4 regions of the Photorhabdus temperata genome follow, and region 4 is predicted to be linked to each of the others. Evidence: predicted binding sites of a transcription regulator. Region 4 holds the regulator's gene; each other region holds the start of a gene.
The links. Region 4 encodes PurR, which represses purine synthesis genes. Its sites were predicted from a motif close to CANGCAAACGTTTGCNTG; they were not measured.
Positions count from the first base shown of each region.

Region 1 (3,991 bases), on a different contig from region 4:
CAGGTAGAGTTTATACAGATTAAGCACAGAAAATGCGTATTCCATCGCCAGTTCTGCCGCTTTGGTTGCATGGCCCTGGCCCTGATATGCCGGATCGATAATGATCTGAAATTCTGCCCGGCGATGGATGTAGTCGATTTCGACTAATTCAACCAGCCCAACTTTGGCATCAGAACTCGCGATAATAAACCGGCGCTCGTTCTGATCGTGAATATGTTTGTCGTAGAGATCGCTTAGTTCAACGAAAGCTTCATAAGGCTCTTCGAACCAGTAACGCATGACGCTGGCGTTGTTATCTAATTGATGGATAAAAGGCAGATCTTCCCGCTCAAGGGGGCGTAACCTGACAGGTGGAGAATGAGAACCACCAGACATTTGATACCTCGGTTTTTAATAAATAAGAGAGTATTATTAATAATAGTTCGCAGTGCCGGGTATATTACCACAGCACTGTAATTAGGGGTGAATAAATAGATTATTCTGCGGCATAGCCTTGTGGAGGAAGAATATTCCCATCCAGATGGGCTTTGCCATTAACCATGCTCAGGCGTCCTTCGACAAACCAGTTGATAACTAATGGGTAGATATCGTGCTCCTGAGTTTGGACCCGTTTAATAACCTCACTTTCCTGGTCATTTGCAAAAATGGGAACTTTGGCTTGCAGGATCACCGGGCCGCCATCCAGCTCTTCTGTCACAAAATGAACGGAGGTGCCGTGTTCTGTATCGCCATTTTCCATTGCCTTGCGGTGAGTATGCAGGCCGGGATATTTTGGCAATAGAGAAGGGTGAATGTTTAGCAGGCGACCAAAGTAGTGCTGAACAAAATCCGGCGTCAGAATACGCATATAACCTGCGAGAACGACTAAATCGGGTTGATACTGATCGATGGCGTGTTTCAGTGCTTGATCATAAGTCTGACGATCCGCATAGTTTTTCGGGCTGACGACATGGGCGGGAATTTCCGCCTGTTTAGCCCGTAGCAGACCGTAAGCATTAGCGGTATTACTGAATACCGCACAAATTTGCCCACTGATTTTGTTCTGCTGGCAGGCGTCAATCACCGCCTGGAGATTGCTGCCGTTGCCGGAGATCAATACAACGATGTTTTTCATTGAATAACAACCTGTTGTTCGTTCTCTTTCTGTGTGGCGATGGTACCGATTTGCCAGGCTTTTTCACCGGCGGCGTTGAGTAATTCAAGCGCTTGTTCAACGGCTGTTTGTGGTAATGCAATGACCATCCCGACACCACAGTTGAATGTACGGTACATTTCATGACGGCTGACATTACCGGTTTGTTGCAGCCAGTTAAATATTGCCGGCCATTGCCAACTGGATTCATTAATTTGTGCCTGGGTATTTTCAGGCAGGACACGTGGAATATTTTCCCAGAAACCGCCGCCGGTCAGATGAGCAATTGCGTGAACATCAACGTGCTCAATCAGGGATAAAAGGGATTTCACATAAATTTTTGTCGGGGCGAGCAGGTGATCTGCCAGTGATTTGCTTTCAAGCTCGGTTGTTTCTGGATCTGTGTTGCTGACGGCCAGAATTTTGCGTATCAGAGAATAGCCGTTTGAATGAGGGCCACTGGCGGCGAGAGCAATCAGGGCATCACCAGCCTGAACTTTACTGCCATCAATGATTTCTGATTTTTCAACAACACCAACACAGAAACCGGCAACATCATAATCTTCACCATGATACATCCCCGGCATTTCCGCAGTTTCACCACCAACTAGAGCACAGCCGGATAATTTACAACCTTCCGCGATACCGGTGATAACGCTGGCGGCGGTATCAACATCCAGTTTTCCGGTTGCATAATAATCAAGGAAGAACAGGGGTTCTGCGCCCTGGACAACCAGGTCGTTGACGCACATTGCAACTAAATCAATGCCGATAGTGTCATGGCGTTTGAGATCCATCGCCAGACGCAGTTTGGTACCCACACCGTCGGTACCGGAAACCAGAATAGGTTCGCGGTATTTTTGCGGTAATGCACATAAAGCGCCAAATCCACCTAAACCGCCCATGACTTCTGGACGACGAGTCTGTTTTACAACACCTTTGATACGGTCTACCAAGGCATTACCCGCATCGATATCTACACCGGCATCTTTATAGCTGAGAGAGGTTTTGTTGGTCACTGAGAAGCCCTCAAGGCAGTTGCATTTGATAAATTAAGATAGAACTTTGACAATTCTAGCAGCCTAAGCAAACGTTTGCGAGACTCTTATGCAGGATCTCCGTTATAGGAGAAAAGCCGTGCGTTTGATTAAAATCAACAGATTGGTAGTGGTGTTATGGTTAAAAAGCGGTATAATCTCGCGATTTTTTGTCTGCCGGCGACTTGACAATACAGTAGGAGAAGTCCATGAAGATCGTTGAGGTGAACCACCCACTTGTTAAACATAAACTCGGCCTGATGCGAGCGAATGATATCAGCACCAAACGCTTTCGTGAACTGGCCGCAGAAGTCGGAAGCCTTCTGACTTATGAAGCCACCGCTGATTTAGAAACTGAAAAGGTCACTATTGATGGCTGGTGTGGCCCAGTAGCTGTTGAGCAGATTAAAGGTAAGAAAATAACCGTTGTGCCTATTCTGCGTGCGGGATTGGGTATGATGGATGGCGTATTGGAGAACGTACCAAGTGCCCGGATCAGTGTCGTAGGTGTGTATCGCGATGAACATACGTTAGAACCGGTCCCTTATTTCCAGAAACTTGCTTCTAATATTGATGAACGTCTGGCGCTGGTAGTTGATCCCATGCTGGCGACCGGCGGTTCCATGATTGCAACTATTGATTTACTGAAAAAAGCAAGCTGTCAGTCGATTAAAGTTCTGGTTTTGGTTGCGGCGCCTGAAGGTATTGCTGCACTGGAAAAAGCCCATCCTGATGTAGAACTGTATACCGCTTCTATTGATGAGAGACTCAATGAACAGGGGTACATTGTGCCCGGCCTGGGGGATGCAGGCGATAAAATATTTGGTACAAAATAATAAGTTAGCCGACTTTTGAGTCGGCTTTTTTTTGGTTCGTGATGCGATAATATGAAGAGGATAAACAAATGACCCGTCGCACTATTGGGGTAGATGAGCGGCCTTCACTTTTACAGACCATTCCACTGAGCTTCCAACATCTTTTTGCTATGTTTGGTGCAACGGTATTGGTGCCGATTCTGTTTAAAGTCAACCCGGCGACGATTCTGCTATTTAACGGAATTGGTACATTGTTATATCTGATTATCTGTAAGGGAAAAATTCCGGCGTATTTGGGATCGAGTTTCGCATTTATTTCACCGGTTTTATTGTTGTTGCCACTGGGGTATGAATTAGCGTTGGGCGGTTTTATCCTGTGTGGTGTGCTGTTCTGCCTGGTTTCATTGATTGTCAAAGTGGCGGGACGAGGCTGGATTAATGTGCTGTTTCCACCTGCGGCAATGGGGGCGATTGTTGCGGTTATCGGGCTGGAACTTGCAGGTGTTGCGGCTGATATGGCCGGTTTGCGTCCGGCAGAAGGCGCTGATGTTAATCCAACGACGCTGACAATTTCGCTGGTCACACTGGCGGTTACTGTTCTTGGCTCCGTAATGTTCCGTGGATTTCTGGCTATCATTCCGATTCTGATTGGGGTGTTGGTGGGTTACGCGCTGGCATTCCTGTTGGGAGAGGTTGACTTGACACCCGTGCGTGAAGCACCGTGGTTTGCATTGCCAACTTTCTACACGCCCCGTTTTGAATGGTTTGCCATAATGATGATCCTGCCTGCGGCACTGGTTGTCATCGCGGAACATGTTGGTCATTTGGTTGTTACGGCAAATATTGTGAAGAGAGATTTGTTGAAAGAACCCGGTTTATATCGTTCTATGTTCGCGAATGGTTTTTCAACTGTGATTTCCGGTTTCTTTGGTTCAACCCCTAATACGACTTATGGTGAAAATATTGGTGTGATGGCAATTACCAAAGTTTACAGCACCTGGGTTATT
Region 1 covers NZ_JAJAFX010000015.1:49,842-53,832, reverse strand. Annotated here, with positions in the region: gene speG (spermidine N1-acetyltransferase) at 1-375, opposite strand, end outside; gene purN (phosphoribosylglycinamide formyltransferase) at 476-1,114, opposite strand; gene purM (phosphoribosylformylglycinamidine cyclo-ligase) at 1,111-2,151, opposite strand; gene upp (uracil phosphoribosyltransferase) at 2,379-3,005, shown strand; gene uraA (uracil permease) at 3,074-3,991, shown strand, end outside.
Region 1: purM (phosphoribosylformylglycinamidine cyclo-ligase) is a predicted target of PurR. The motif match lies at 2,216-2,233, and genes of this name have one in related genera.

Region 2 (3,991 bases), on a different contig from region 4:
CAAAATGCGGCAAGGCTAGCAATGCACCCATTGCAATTTGCATTAACGGCAGAGGTATGCGAAACGGAATCACCTTAGCCAAAACACCAGAGACTGAAACCACCAAAATCAAAATCAGAATAGTAAAGAATATTTCCATGTTGCCCTTACAATTTACCTGAGAACCGTTGATATACAGATTGAGACTCTTTTCTTCCCGCCAAAACAAAAACCGTGAGAATAGATCTTAATGCTAAAATAACTGAATCAATCGAAAAAGGTAGATACATGCTGAGTCGTATCCGAAAGAATTGCAGGAATATTGTAAACTAATCAGATAAATAGCGGTGAAATAATTGAGAATTCAAAAGTAATCGCAAGAAATGGCAAAGTGCGTAGGCATGAAGACACCTTACGCACTTTTTAATCAATCAAATAGCCCAATCACCAGCATAAAATACTACCAAAGCGATCGTGATCACTACTGTACTGACATTTAACTTACGCCATTCGCCGGAACAGACACGGCCAATAACCAGAGAACCGAAACCCAGCATAATACCGGTGACAATATTGCAAGTCAGAACAATAAAGACCGCACAGAGCATACCGGACATCGCTCCAACAAAATCATCGAAGTCCAGCTTTCTGACATTACTCAACATCAGCAAACCAACATACATCAGCGCCGGCGCGGTCGCATACGCGGGTACAAGATATGAAAGTGGAGAAAGGAACAAAATTAACAGGAACAGGATACCGACAACTGTTGCAGTTAAACCTGTTTTACCCCCTGCTGCGGTACCCGCCGCTGATTCGATATATACCGCAGCCGGAGAGGCACCGATGACGCCTGCAAAAATACTGCTGACAGAATCGGCAGTCAGCGCTTTACCGCCATTAATAATCTGCCCGCCCTTATCCAACAGATTCCCTTGCCCCGCCACTGCGCGGATTGTACCGGTTGCATCAAATACCGCAGTCATTACCAATGCCAGTACACTGGGTAATACAATCGGCTGCAAAGCCCCCATAATATCCATACTAAAAACCAAAGACAGGCCGTCATCTCCCAAGTTGGGTACTTTAAAGAAGCCTTGATATTTCACAGCCGGATCAAAAATCAGCCCGATAACAGAAATCACCACAATCACTAGCAGCACGCCACCTGGAACTTTCAATTTTTCCAGGCCAAAAATAACCGCCAGACCAAGCAAAGTCATCATAACCGGAAAAGAAGTGAACGAACCCAGAGCAACAGGCAAACCTTCCAACGGGTTCTTAATGACCAAACCAACGCCATTTGACGCAATCAGCAACAAAAACAGCCCAATACCAATCCCCGCACCATGAGCAATACCCATAGGAATATTGCGCAAAATCCAGGAGCGAATACCGGTAACAGAAATCACAGTAAACAAACAGCCCATCAGGAATACCGCACCGAGCGCAACCGGAATACTGATTTGCTGCCCCAAAACCAAACTAAAAGCGGTAAATGCAGTCAGTGAAATTGCACAACCAATCGCCATTGGCAGATTAGCCCAAAGCCCCATTAACAAAGAGCCAAAACCGGCAACCAAACAGGTCGCAATAAAAACAGCAGTATGAGGAAACCCAGCCTGCCCTAGCATACCCGGAACAACGATGACTGAATAAACCATCGCCAGGAAAGTCGTGAGTCCTGCCAGAACTTCACGGCGTACCGTTGTTCCACGTTCGGTCAATTTAAAATACTTATCCAGCTTGTATTTAGCTGGTGCCTGAGTGCCGGATATCATGTTGTTCCCCTGCATTATATTCATGTATTTCTCCGCTTTCCGCCAAACGAAAACGATTACTTCACCTAATAACAATAATGAATATTGCACCAATTGGTTTCACAAACCATAAAAGCAATCGTTTGGCTTTCAGAATAAAAAACGGTGAGAGAATTTGAGGCGAAAGATTATCCAGTGATTATGGTGTTGGAATCAAGAGCTAACCGTATTTTTAACACAAAAAAGCTGCCTGTTTATTGTCATGTTTTTCTCGTGAAAAACTTGATAAAGTCACCAACAGGAGGTAAACCATGAGCATCAAAACCAAACTGATAAAAACGGGCTATTTGGCGAGCAAAAACCTTCAGATCAAGAGAAAATCAAAACCTTCTGATTTCGTAACGGACGCCGTATCGGCTATATAACTGGAATCAGTCTGTATAATAAGCTGGGCTTAACAACTCAAATTCCCATCTTTACCTCCAAAGGGTACTCCCGCCGACATCAGGCGGGAGGGGAATTTGGACGGGCTTGAAAAGCCCGTAGAATCATTAGCCACGCTGATGTTGAATGTATTGTTTCACCACTTCCAGCGGTGCTCCACCGCATGAACCCGCAAAGTAGGAGCGAGACCAGAGAACGGCCTTTCCGTATGCTCCGCGTAAGTCCAGAAACTCATTACGTAAGCGACGGGAGGTGACTGCTTTCAGCGAGTTAACCAATACCGATAGCTGAACGGTCGGGGGATACTCAATCAGCATATGAACATGATCTAAATCGCCGTGACTTTCTTTAAGTTCTGCGCCGAAGTCACGGCAGATTTCACCTGCATACTGATGAAAGGCTGCATAGTGTCGCTCGCCAAGAATCTTTCTACGGTATTTGGTCACAAACACAAGATGTACATGCAAAAGAAAGGCGGCATGTCGTGAACGATTAATTTTGTATTTTTGCATTGAAGTTAGCCGAAGGCACAGTAAAATAGAGAACAAACTGACTACACACTGAATGATAATGCTAATACTGAAAGCCTACAAGTTCAGACTAGAGCCAACCGAAGAACAGTCGCAGCGTCTGCGGCAGTTATGCGGCTGTGCTCGTTTCGTCTGGAATCACGGGCTTGACGAAACGAAGCGCATGCTTGAGTCAGGCGGCAAACTTCCCTCCGCTTTTGAGCTGAACAGGATGCTCACGGTGTGGAAAAACATGCCAGAACACGCCTTTTTGCAGGAAGCCTACACGGATAACCTTCAGCAAAAACTCAAAGATTTACACGGGGCGTGGAAACGTTGTTTTGATAAAAAATTGTCGGCAAAAGCGCCTGTATTTAAGAGAAAAAATGACGGACGCGATGCGATCCGCTTCGTTAATTTTGAGAAATATTGTCGACTTAAACCTCGTCGGGTAAAACTGCCTTCGGGTCTCGGTTGGGTTAAATTCCGGCAATCGCAGGAGGTGAACGGAAAAATTAAAAATGCCACCATCAGCCAGTCAGCGGGTAAATGGTCCATCTCATTTCAGGTCGAAATTGAGACACCTGAACCCCAGCATGAATCCTCCTCAATGATTGGGCTGGATGCGGGGATAACAAAACTGGCCACGCTCTCGGATGGCACAATATACGAACCTGTAAACAGTTTTAAGCGCAATCAGCGCAAGCTGGCGAGGCTTCAGCGTCAGTTAAGCCGCAAAGTTAAGTTCAGCGCCAACTGGCAGAAACAGAAGCGAAAAATTCAGCGTCTGCATTCGCACATCGCCAATATCCGGCGCGATTACCTTCATAAGACCACCACGAAAATAAGCAAAAACCACGCGATGATCGTGATTGAAGATTTGAAGGTCAGTAACATGTCGAAGTCAGCGAAAGGCACGGCAGAACAGCCCGGAAGGAACGTTCGGGCTAAATCAGGCTTAAATCGCGCGATACGGGATCAGGGCTGGTATGAAATGCGCCGTCAGCTAGAATATAAGCAGCGCTGGCGCGGCGGTCAGGTACTGGCAGTCCCTCCGGCATACACCAGCCAGCGGTGCGCATGTTGCGGTCATACAGCAAAAGAGAACCGCTTGTCGCAGAGTAAATTTGTGTGCCAGGTGTGTGGATATACCGCGAACGCAGATGTAAACGGCGCTCGTAACATGTTAGCGGCAGGGCATGCCGTGCTTGCCTGTGGAGGGACGGAGCAATCAGGCCGCCCGTTGAAGCAGGAACCAGACGCAGAGCGATCAGCCGTCGCCCACTAACGGGGATCCCC
Region 2 covers NZ_JAJAFX010000042.1:29,285-33,275, forward strand. Annotated here, with positions in the region: gene LGZ99_RS16225 (Na+/H+ antiporter) at 1-139, opposite strand, end outside; gene LGZ99_RS16230 (NCS2 family permease) at 411-1,760, opposite strand; gene tnpA (IS200/IS605 family transposase) at 2,291-2,695, opposite strand; gene LGZ99_RS16240 (RNA-guided endonuclease InsQ/TnpB family protein) at 2,754-3,980, shown strand.
Region 2: LGZ99_RS16230 (NCS2 family permease) is a predicted target of PurR. The motif match lies at 1,872-1,889, and genes of this name have one in related genera.

Region 3 (3,991 bases), on a different contig from region 4:
TCACGTGTAATGCGGACCGCTAACGGACGTCCCTTGGTTAATACGCTGCACACATCTGTTATCACGCTGGGTATTGTCGTTGGTGCCTTCCTTGGAGGCCTTTGTATCAGTGTCGGATATGGTTTGCGATCGCCACTGTGGGTCGGATTTTTCATGGCTATTGCGGGTCTCATGACTTTGATTCCTGAAATTCGGTCGTTACGTCGTGCGAGTCCTGTAACTCGATAATCAAAGTTAAAATTGCACTCTTGGAGGTGAGTATGTCTGATCTTTCTGAAAAGGTAGCATTGGTCACTGGTGGTAGCCGTGGCATCGGAGCTGGTATTGCCCGTCGGCTGGCTTTGGATGGCGCGCATGTGGTCATTACATTTGCCAACAACACTATTGCGGCAAAAAACGTTCTGGACGACATACAAAAATGCGGTAGGCGTGGGGATGCGATTCAAGCCGATGTAGTGGATGCTCCGGCTATCATATCGGTAATCGATCAGGTGATTCGGCAATTTGGCCGCCTCAATATCTTGGTTAATAACGCAGGATACATGGATTCTAGTCTTAGCCCGTTGTCAGAGATTCCATTGGACACGGTGGATAAAACTATATTGGTGAACATCAGAGCTGCTTTCTTGTTCGCCCAATCGGCCTCGCCGTATCTTGGTGAGGGGGGAAGGATCATCAACATCGGAAGTTGTGTTGGTAGCCGAGTCCCAGGAGCTGGATTGACCTTGTATGCAATGAGTAAATCGGCAATGACCGGTTTGACGAAAGGGCTGGCCCGTGATCTTGGAGGAAAAGGCATCACGGTGAACCAGATTTCTCCAGGCCCTATTGATACTGACATGAATCCTGTTAATGGCCCCAATGCAGATTTCTGGCGCTCCCTTACTACCCTTGGTCAGTATGGTTCAACAACCGATATTGCAGCCGTAGTGAGCTTCCTGGCAAGTAAGGAGGCCACTTTTATCACTGGTGCGGACATTGCAGTGGATGGTGGAACGAATATTTAGCCGTTATATTGGTAGCCATAGCATTGATAGCCCATATTTGGGCGGCTATAGCAACTTATAGTCGCCCTTAATATGCCAGTGTCCGGGGGGCAATTTTCTAATGCCCTGGACTACTGCACTAACCACAGAATCTGATACAGGGATTAAGAAGCCGTATCTCCTTGCAGGAATGTTGGTGCTCCAATCACGCCCATTTTATTATTTTTTCCATTTCGTGAGTTGATCACTTTTTACTATTGCCATCAATCTGCTTTTCCCTTAATCTCATTGCCAGTAGCTGAATCGTTTCATTTTGTTATCTGGAGGCCACAGTTTTAGCAATTTTGTGATAAACAATCAGTACATTAGTGATTGAGTCAGTTATCCTAAACGGTTGCGTGGTAATAACTATATTCAGGGAGTAACATGACAATCAAGGTAGCAATAAACGGTTTTGGCAGGGTAGGGCGCAGTATTTTACGTGCTCTTTATGAGTCTGGGCGTCGGGCTGAAATTGCTATTATTGCTGTTAATGAGTTGGCGGGTGCCGAAGGGATTGCCCACTTGCTGAAGTATGACTCCAGTCACGGTCGTTTTGCCTGGGATGTGCGTCTGAATAATGATTTGTTGCAGGTTGGTGACGATAATATTCGTCTGTTTCATCAACCCGATATATCGGCATTGCCCTGGCAGGAACTGGGGATTGATATTGTTCTTGATTGCAGTGGGATATATGGCAGCAGAGCTGATGGAGAGGCACATCTTGCCAGTGGCGCAAAAAAGGTGCTGTTTTCTCATCCGGGTGGCAATGATTTAGACGCGACGGTGGTCTATGGTGTGAATCAGGAGCTGCTGACAGCAGAAGATCGCATTGTATCCAATGCTTCTTGCACCACTAACTGCATTATTCCCATCATTAAATTATTGGATGATGCATTTGAGATTGAATCTGGCACAGTGACAACAATTCATGCCTCAATGAATGACCAACCTGTGATTGATGCCTATCATCAAGATTTACGGCGTACCCGGGCCGCCAGCCAGTCTATCATTCCGGTGGATACCAAACTGGCCGCAGGGATAACCCGGATTTTTCCAAAATTCTGTGACCGTTTTGAAGCCATCTCAGTGCGCGTACCAACGATTAATGTGACTGCTATTGATTTGAGCGTTACAGTAAAATCTCCAGTGAATGTCAAAAAAATCAATGAATTAATGCAAAAATCAGCAGCAACTTCATTTCGTGGTATAGTTGACTATACCGAATTGCCGTTAGTCTCAACGGATTTTAACCACGATCCCCACAGCGCGATTGTTGATGGCACACAAACGCGGGTTAGTGGGCAACATCTGATTAAGACATTAGTCTGGTGTGATAATGAGTGGGGTTTTGCTAATCGAATGTTGGATACAACGTTAGCAATGGCTGCTACGGGTTTCAAATGATCTGTTGCTGACAGACGGTGCATAATAATAGATCTGCACACGGCACAAGATTAAACAATTTAGAGAATCAACGAGAGGATTCACCATGTCTGTAATTAAGATGACCGATTTAGATCTGGCGGGTAAGCGAGTTTTGATCCGCGCTGACCTGAACGTTCCGGTAAAAGATGGCAAAGTCACCTCTGATGCGCGTATCCGTGCTTCTTTGCCGACCATCGAAGCAGCATTAAAACAGGGCGCTAAGGTTATGATCACTTCTCACCTTGGCCGCCCTACTGAAGGCGAATACAATGAAGAATTCTCGCTGAAACCAGTAGTAAATTACCTGAAAGAGAAATTATCTTCCCCGGTTCGTCTGGAAAAAGCGTATCTGGAAGGTGTGGACATAGCGGAAGGTGAGCTGGTTGTTCTGGAAAATGTTCGCTTTAATAAAGGCGAGAAGAAAGACGACGAAACGCTGGCGAAAAAATACGCTTCTCTGTGTGATATTTATATCATGGATGCATTCGGTACGGCGCATCGTGCTCAGGCTTCTACCCACGGTGTGGCTAAGTTTGCTCCTGTTGCCTGTGCAGGTCCTTTGCTGTCCGCAGAACTGGAAGCATTGGGTAAAGCGCTGGATAAGCCAGCCCGTCCAATGGTTGCTATCGTTGGTGGTTCTAAAGTTTCGACCAAGCTGACCGTATTGGACACCCTGTCCAAAATCGCCGATCAACTGATTGTGGGCGGAGGTATCGCGAATACTTTTGTTGCCGCGGAAGGCCACAATGTGGGTCGCTCACTGTATGAAGATGACCTGATCCCAGAAGCGAAAAAACTGCTGATAAGCTGTGATATTCCAGTGCCAACTGATGTTCGTGTGGCAACAGAATTCTCTGAAACTGCGGAAGCCACCTTGAAATCTACCGGCGATATTAAAGATGATGAGCAAATCCTCGATCTGGGAGAGGAATCCGCTCAACGTCTGGCAGATATCCTGAAAAACGCTAAAACTATTCTGTGGAATGGCCCTGTTGGTGTATTCGAATTCCCTAATTTCCGTCAAGGAACTGAAATTGTCGCCCGCGCAATTGCTGATAGTGACGCATTCTCTATCGCAGGTGGTGGCGATACGCTGGCAGCGATCGACCTGTTCGGTATTGCTGACAAAATTTCTTACATCTCTACTGGTGGCGGTGCTTTCCTTGAATTTGTAGAAGGAAAGAAATTGCCTGCGGTTGTGATGCTGGAAGAACGTGCAAAACAGTAATTAAGTCATGACGGGCAGTTTTATCTGCCCGCTCTAAACAGGACCCACGTAACATGTCTAAAATTTTTGATTTCGTAAAACCGGGTGTCATCACTGGTGATGATGTTCAAAAAGTGTTCGCAATAGCCAAAGAAAACCACTTTGCGTTGCCGGCGGTAAACTGTGTAGGTACTGATTCAATCAACGCAGTGTTGGAAACGGCCGCCAAAGTTCGTTCTCCCGTTATCATTCAGTTCTCTAACGGCGGTGCTGCTTTTATCGCTGGTAAGGGCGTGAAAGCTGAAGGTCAGCAAGCGGCTATTCTGGGTTC
Region 3 covers NZ_JAJAFX010000020.1:65,319-69,309, forward strand. Annotated here, with positions in the region: gene LGZ99_RS09760 (MFS transporter) at 1-228, shown strand, start outside; gene LGZ99_RS09765 (SDR family NAD(P)-dependent oxidoreductase) at 261-1,007, shown strand; gene epd (erythrose-4-phosphate dehydrogenase) at 1,413-2,432, shown strand; gene pgk (phosphoglycerate kinase) at 2,518-3,681, shown strand; gene fbaA (class II fructose-bisphosphate aldolase) at 3,735-3,991, shown strand, end outside.
Region 3: epd (erythrose-4-phosphate dehydrogenase) is a predicted target of PurR. The motif match lies at 1,370-1,387, and genes of this name have one in related genera.

Region 4 (3,991 bases):
ATATTGCATTGGGTGTCGATGATGTCGCAGCCACTTGCGAATCTATTCGCAAAGCAGGTGGTAACATTACCCGTGAAGCCGGCCCGGTAAAAGGTGGAACAACCGTTATTGCTTTCGTTGAAGATCCAGATGGTTACAAAATTGAGCTTATTGAAAACAAAAATGCCAGCAACGCCCTGGGTAACTCAATCTGATGTCTGACAAAAAAGAGCCAAACGTCCTTAGTAGGCGTTTCCGAGGTTATTACCCTGTTGTTATTGATGTTGAAACTGGCGGCTTTAATGCCAAAACAGACGCGTTACTTGAAATTGCCGCCATCACACTGGAGATGGATGATCAAGGTTGGCTGGCGCCAAGCGAATCACTTCATTTCCATATTGAACCATTTGAGGGCGCAAATCTTGAACCAGCGGCCCTAGAGTTTACCGGCATCGATCCATCAAACCCGCTACGTGGAGCAGTAAACGAGTATGAAGCTCTGCACGCTATTTTCAAAATGGTTCGTAAAGGGATAAAAAATAGTCATTGCAGTCGGGCCATTATCGTTGCGCACAATGCTAACTTTGATCATAGCTTTGTTATGGCTGCCGCAGAACGCGCCAGACTGAAACGGAATCCATTTCATCCATTTGCGACTTTTGATACGGCTGCTTTGGGTGGCCTGGTATTAGGACAAACGATTTTAGCAAAAGCCTGCGCCACAGCCGGGATCCCATTCGACAATAATCAGGCTCACAGCGCCTTATATGATACTGAGCGTACCGCTGAATTATTCTGTGAAATGGTTAATCGCTGGAAACAACTTGGCGGCTGGCCCTTAGCGACAACAGAAGAAGAAAAAACCGGATAGACTTATAGCTAACTATAAGATTAATATAATCAAATTAAAATTTAAGCAATAACAAAAACCCCCATATATCAACATATGGGGAGATAACATAATAGCCTGTCGCTAATTTAAAAATTATTCTGTCGCGTTTTCATCCTGAGAGCGATATTTATCAGCGGTTTCTTTAATTAATGTTTGTAGCTCACCACGTTGATACATTTCAATAATAATATCGCATCCACCTATCAACTCACCTTCGACCCAAAGCTGAGGAAACGTTGGCCAGTTAGCATACTTTGGCAATTCTGCACGAATATCTGGATTTTGCAAAATATCTACATAAGCAAAACGTTCACCACATGCAGATAAAGCCTGAACAACCTGGGCAGAAAATCCACAATTTGGTAATTTAGGAGAGCCTTTCATATACAGCAGAATCGGGTTCTCTTTAATTTGGCGCTCAATCTTCTCAATAATCGTCATTTTTATTTCCTTTAAACCAACAGTATGTTGATAACCAACATCGTCACAATATTGGCGGAGAATACCATTTTCTCTCACCAATATGCATCCTGATATTTTCTTATCCTGGTAAGGATGGCCTTTATCAGGCAAAGATCAAGCAAACAGCAGCAAAAATGGCAATCATCACCAACGTGCTCACCGCAGTAAATAAGCCAAGCTTCAAATCGGTATTCATCGATCCCCCCTAAGAATAGAAGTCTATAACCAAAAATACCATTCAGTTAACATGGTTAATTATCCTTACATTAAGGAAAAAACATAAAATAACGATCACCCTGTATTTTATAACATTGATTATTGCTTTCACTTTTGAGCCAGATCAGACAAAATTCAGGATTTATCGCTAAATTATTGCCAGCAGACACCCTAATGTATAAAGATACTGGTAAATAATTAACAAAGAGTTTTAAATTTAGACCAAAAGGTCAGGAGTATTTCATCTCATGGCAACGATCAAAGATGTGGCTAAGCACGCTGGCGTTTCAACCACTACCGTATCCCATGTTATTAATAAAACCCGTTTCGTCGCCGAAGATACCAAGGCCGCCGTTTGGGCTGCTATCAAAGAACTGAGTTATTCACCCAGTGCTGTTGCCCGCAGTCTGAAAGTTAACCATACAAAATCGATCGGATTACTGGCAACGTCCAGCGAAGCCCCCTATTTTGCTGAAGTCATCGAAGCCGTTGAGAACAGTTGTTATAGCAAAGGCTATACGCTGATTTTGTGTAACTCACACAATAACATTGATAAACAGAAAGCCTATCTGGCCATGCTGGCACAAAAACGGGTAGATGGATTGCTGGTGATGTGTTCAGAGTACCCGGAACAATTGCTGGGAATGTTAGAAGATTATCGCAATATCCCAATGGTCGTCATGGATTGGGGGCAAGCCAGAAGTAATTTCACTGATACTATTATTGATAACGCATTCCACGGCGGTTATCTGGCTGGTCGCTATCTTATTGAACGTGGTCATCGTGATATTGGTGCGATCCCTGGCCCCCTGGCACGAAATACCGGTGGCGGCCGTCATCAGGGATTCTTGAAAGCCTTAAAAGAAGCCAGTATTCCAATCAGAGAAGAGTGGATTGTTCAAGGGGATTTTGAACCCGAATCGGGCTACAAAGCCATGCATCAAATTCTGAATCAAAAACAGCGTCCGACCGCAGTTTTCTGTGGTGGCGATGTTATGGCAATGGGGGCTATTTGTGCTGCTGATGAACTAGGATTACGCGTCCCACAGGATATTTCTGTGATCGGTTACGATAATATACGCAACGCCCGCTATTTCTCTCCGGCATTGACGACTATCCATCAGCCAAAAGAACGTCTGGGACAAATGGCATTTTCTATGTTACTGGATAGAATAGTCAGTAAACGTGAAGATGCACAAACTATTGAAGTACATCCACGTTTGGTTGAACGGCGTTCTGTCACAGATGGCCCCTTTATCGACTATCGCCGTTAATCCTCCCTATTCATCCTGAAGCCATTCAGCATTAAGAGTTTCACTATCGCCGAGATAGCCAAGAAGCCAACTTAATGCCGGAGAATGGCTATTTTGCACCCATGTCAAACAACACGGGCTATCCGGCAAAGGCTGCTCTAATTCCAATGCTTCCAGTTTTTTCTGCCGGATCAGCGGCATTGCCCTATGCTTAGGTGCCATCCCCACACATAAACCCTCGTTCAGACAAGCCAGACCAGATTCCCAATCAGGTACCACCAGTCTGCGCTGATTATCCAGAGTCCAGGTGTCACGCTTCGGTAAATTGCGGGATGTATCCTCAAGACACAAGCTAGGATAAGGTCGCATTTGATCATCTGACAGAGGGCCGGTCAGCTGAGTCAAAGCATGACCCGTACTGACGACACACAGCCAGGGCATAAATCCCATATCTCGGAAACTGTACCTTTCCCCTACCGGCGCTACCCGGGTGGCGCCAATTGCAACATCAACCCGGCCATCCACCAGCGCGTCCCATACACCATTGAATACTTCCTGATGAATAAACAGCTCTATATCAGGAAAATGGTGATAAAAATCAAGAATAAGCTGACGACTGCGTTCTGGTTTAACAACCCGGTCAATAGCAATACTGAATTGCCCTCTCCAGCCATTTGCAACCTGTTGGCACTGATGACGAGTGTCAATCATTTTTTTGATAACAGCGCGAGCCTCTTTGATAAAAATAGTGCCTGACTCAGTTAATTCCACATCCCGATGACGACGTTCAAACAACGGGACCGCAAGCCACTCTTCCAGTTGTCTTACGGTATAACTGATTGCAGAAGGGACGCGGTGAAGTTCCGTTGCAGCAGCACTAAAACTTCCCGTTCTGGCAACAGCATCCACAACTTCAAGTGAATATTCTGACCACATAATTTTACCTTTCAATTTTTTTCACAGCATTATCCAAATATTACCGTTTCACAAGTAAAAATCACGGCATATAGAATATGTAAAAATATTCTTATCTACCTACACAGCAAGTTATTTCAATCATGACATCCAAAGAGAGTAATCAAATGAAAAACTCAAGTCAGTTCATGTTCTACCTTGCAGGCTTGAGTATGCTGGGTTACCTGGCTATTGATATGTATCTACCGGCATTCGGCCCTATGCAACAAGAATT
Region 4 covers NZ_JAJAFX010000002.1:152,082-156,072, forward strand. Annotated here, with positions in the region: gene gloA (lactoylglutathione lyase) at 1-194, shown strand, start outside; gene rnt (ribonuclease T) at 194-850, shown strand; gene LGZ99_RS01355 (Grx4 family monothiol glutaredoxin) at 965-1,312, opposite strand; gene purR (HTH-type transcriptional repressor PurR) at 1,798-2,823, shown strand; gene punR (DNA-binding transcriptional activator PunR) at 2,830-3,738, opposite strand; gene punC (purine nucleoside transporter PunC) at 3,885-3,991, shown strand, end outside.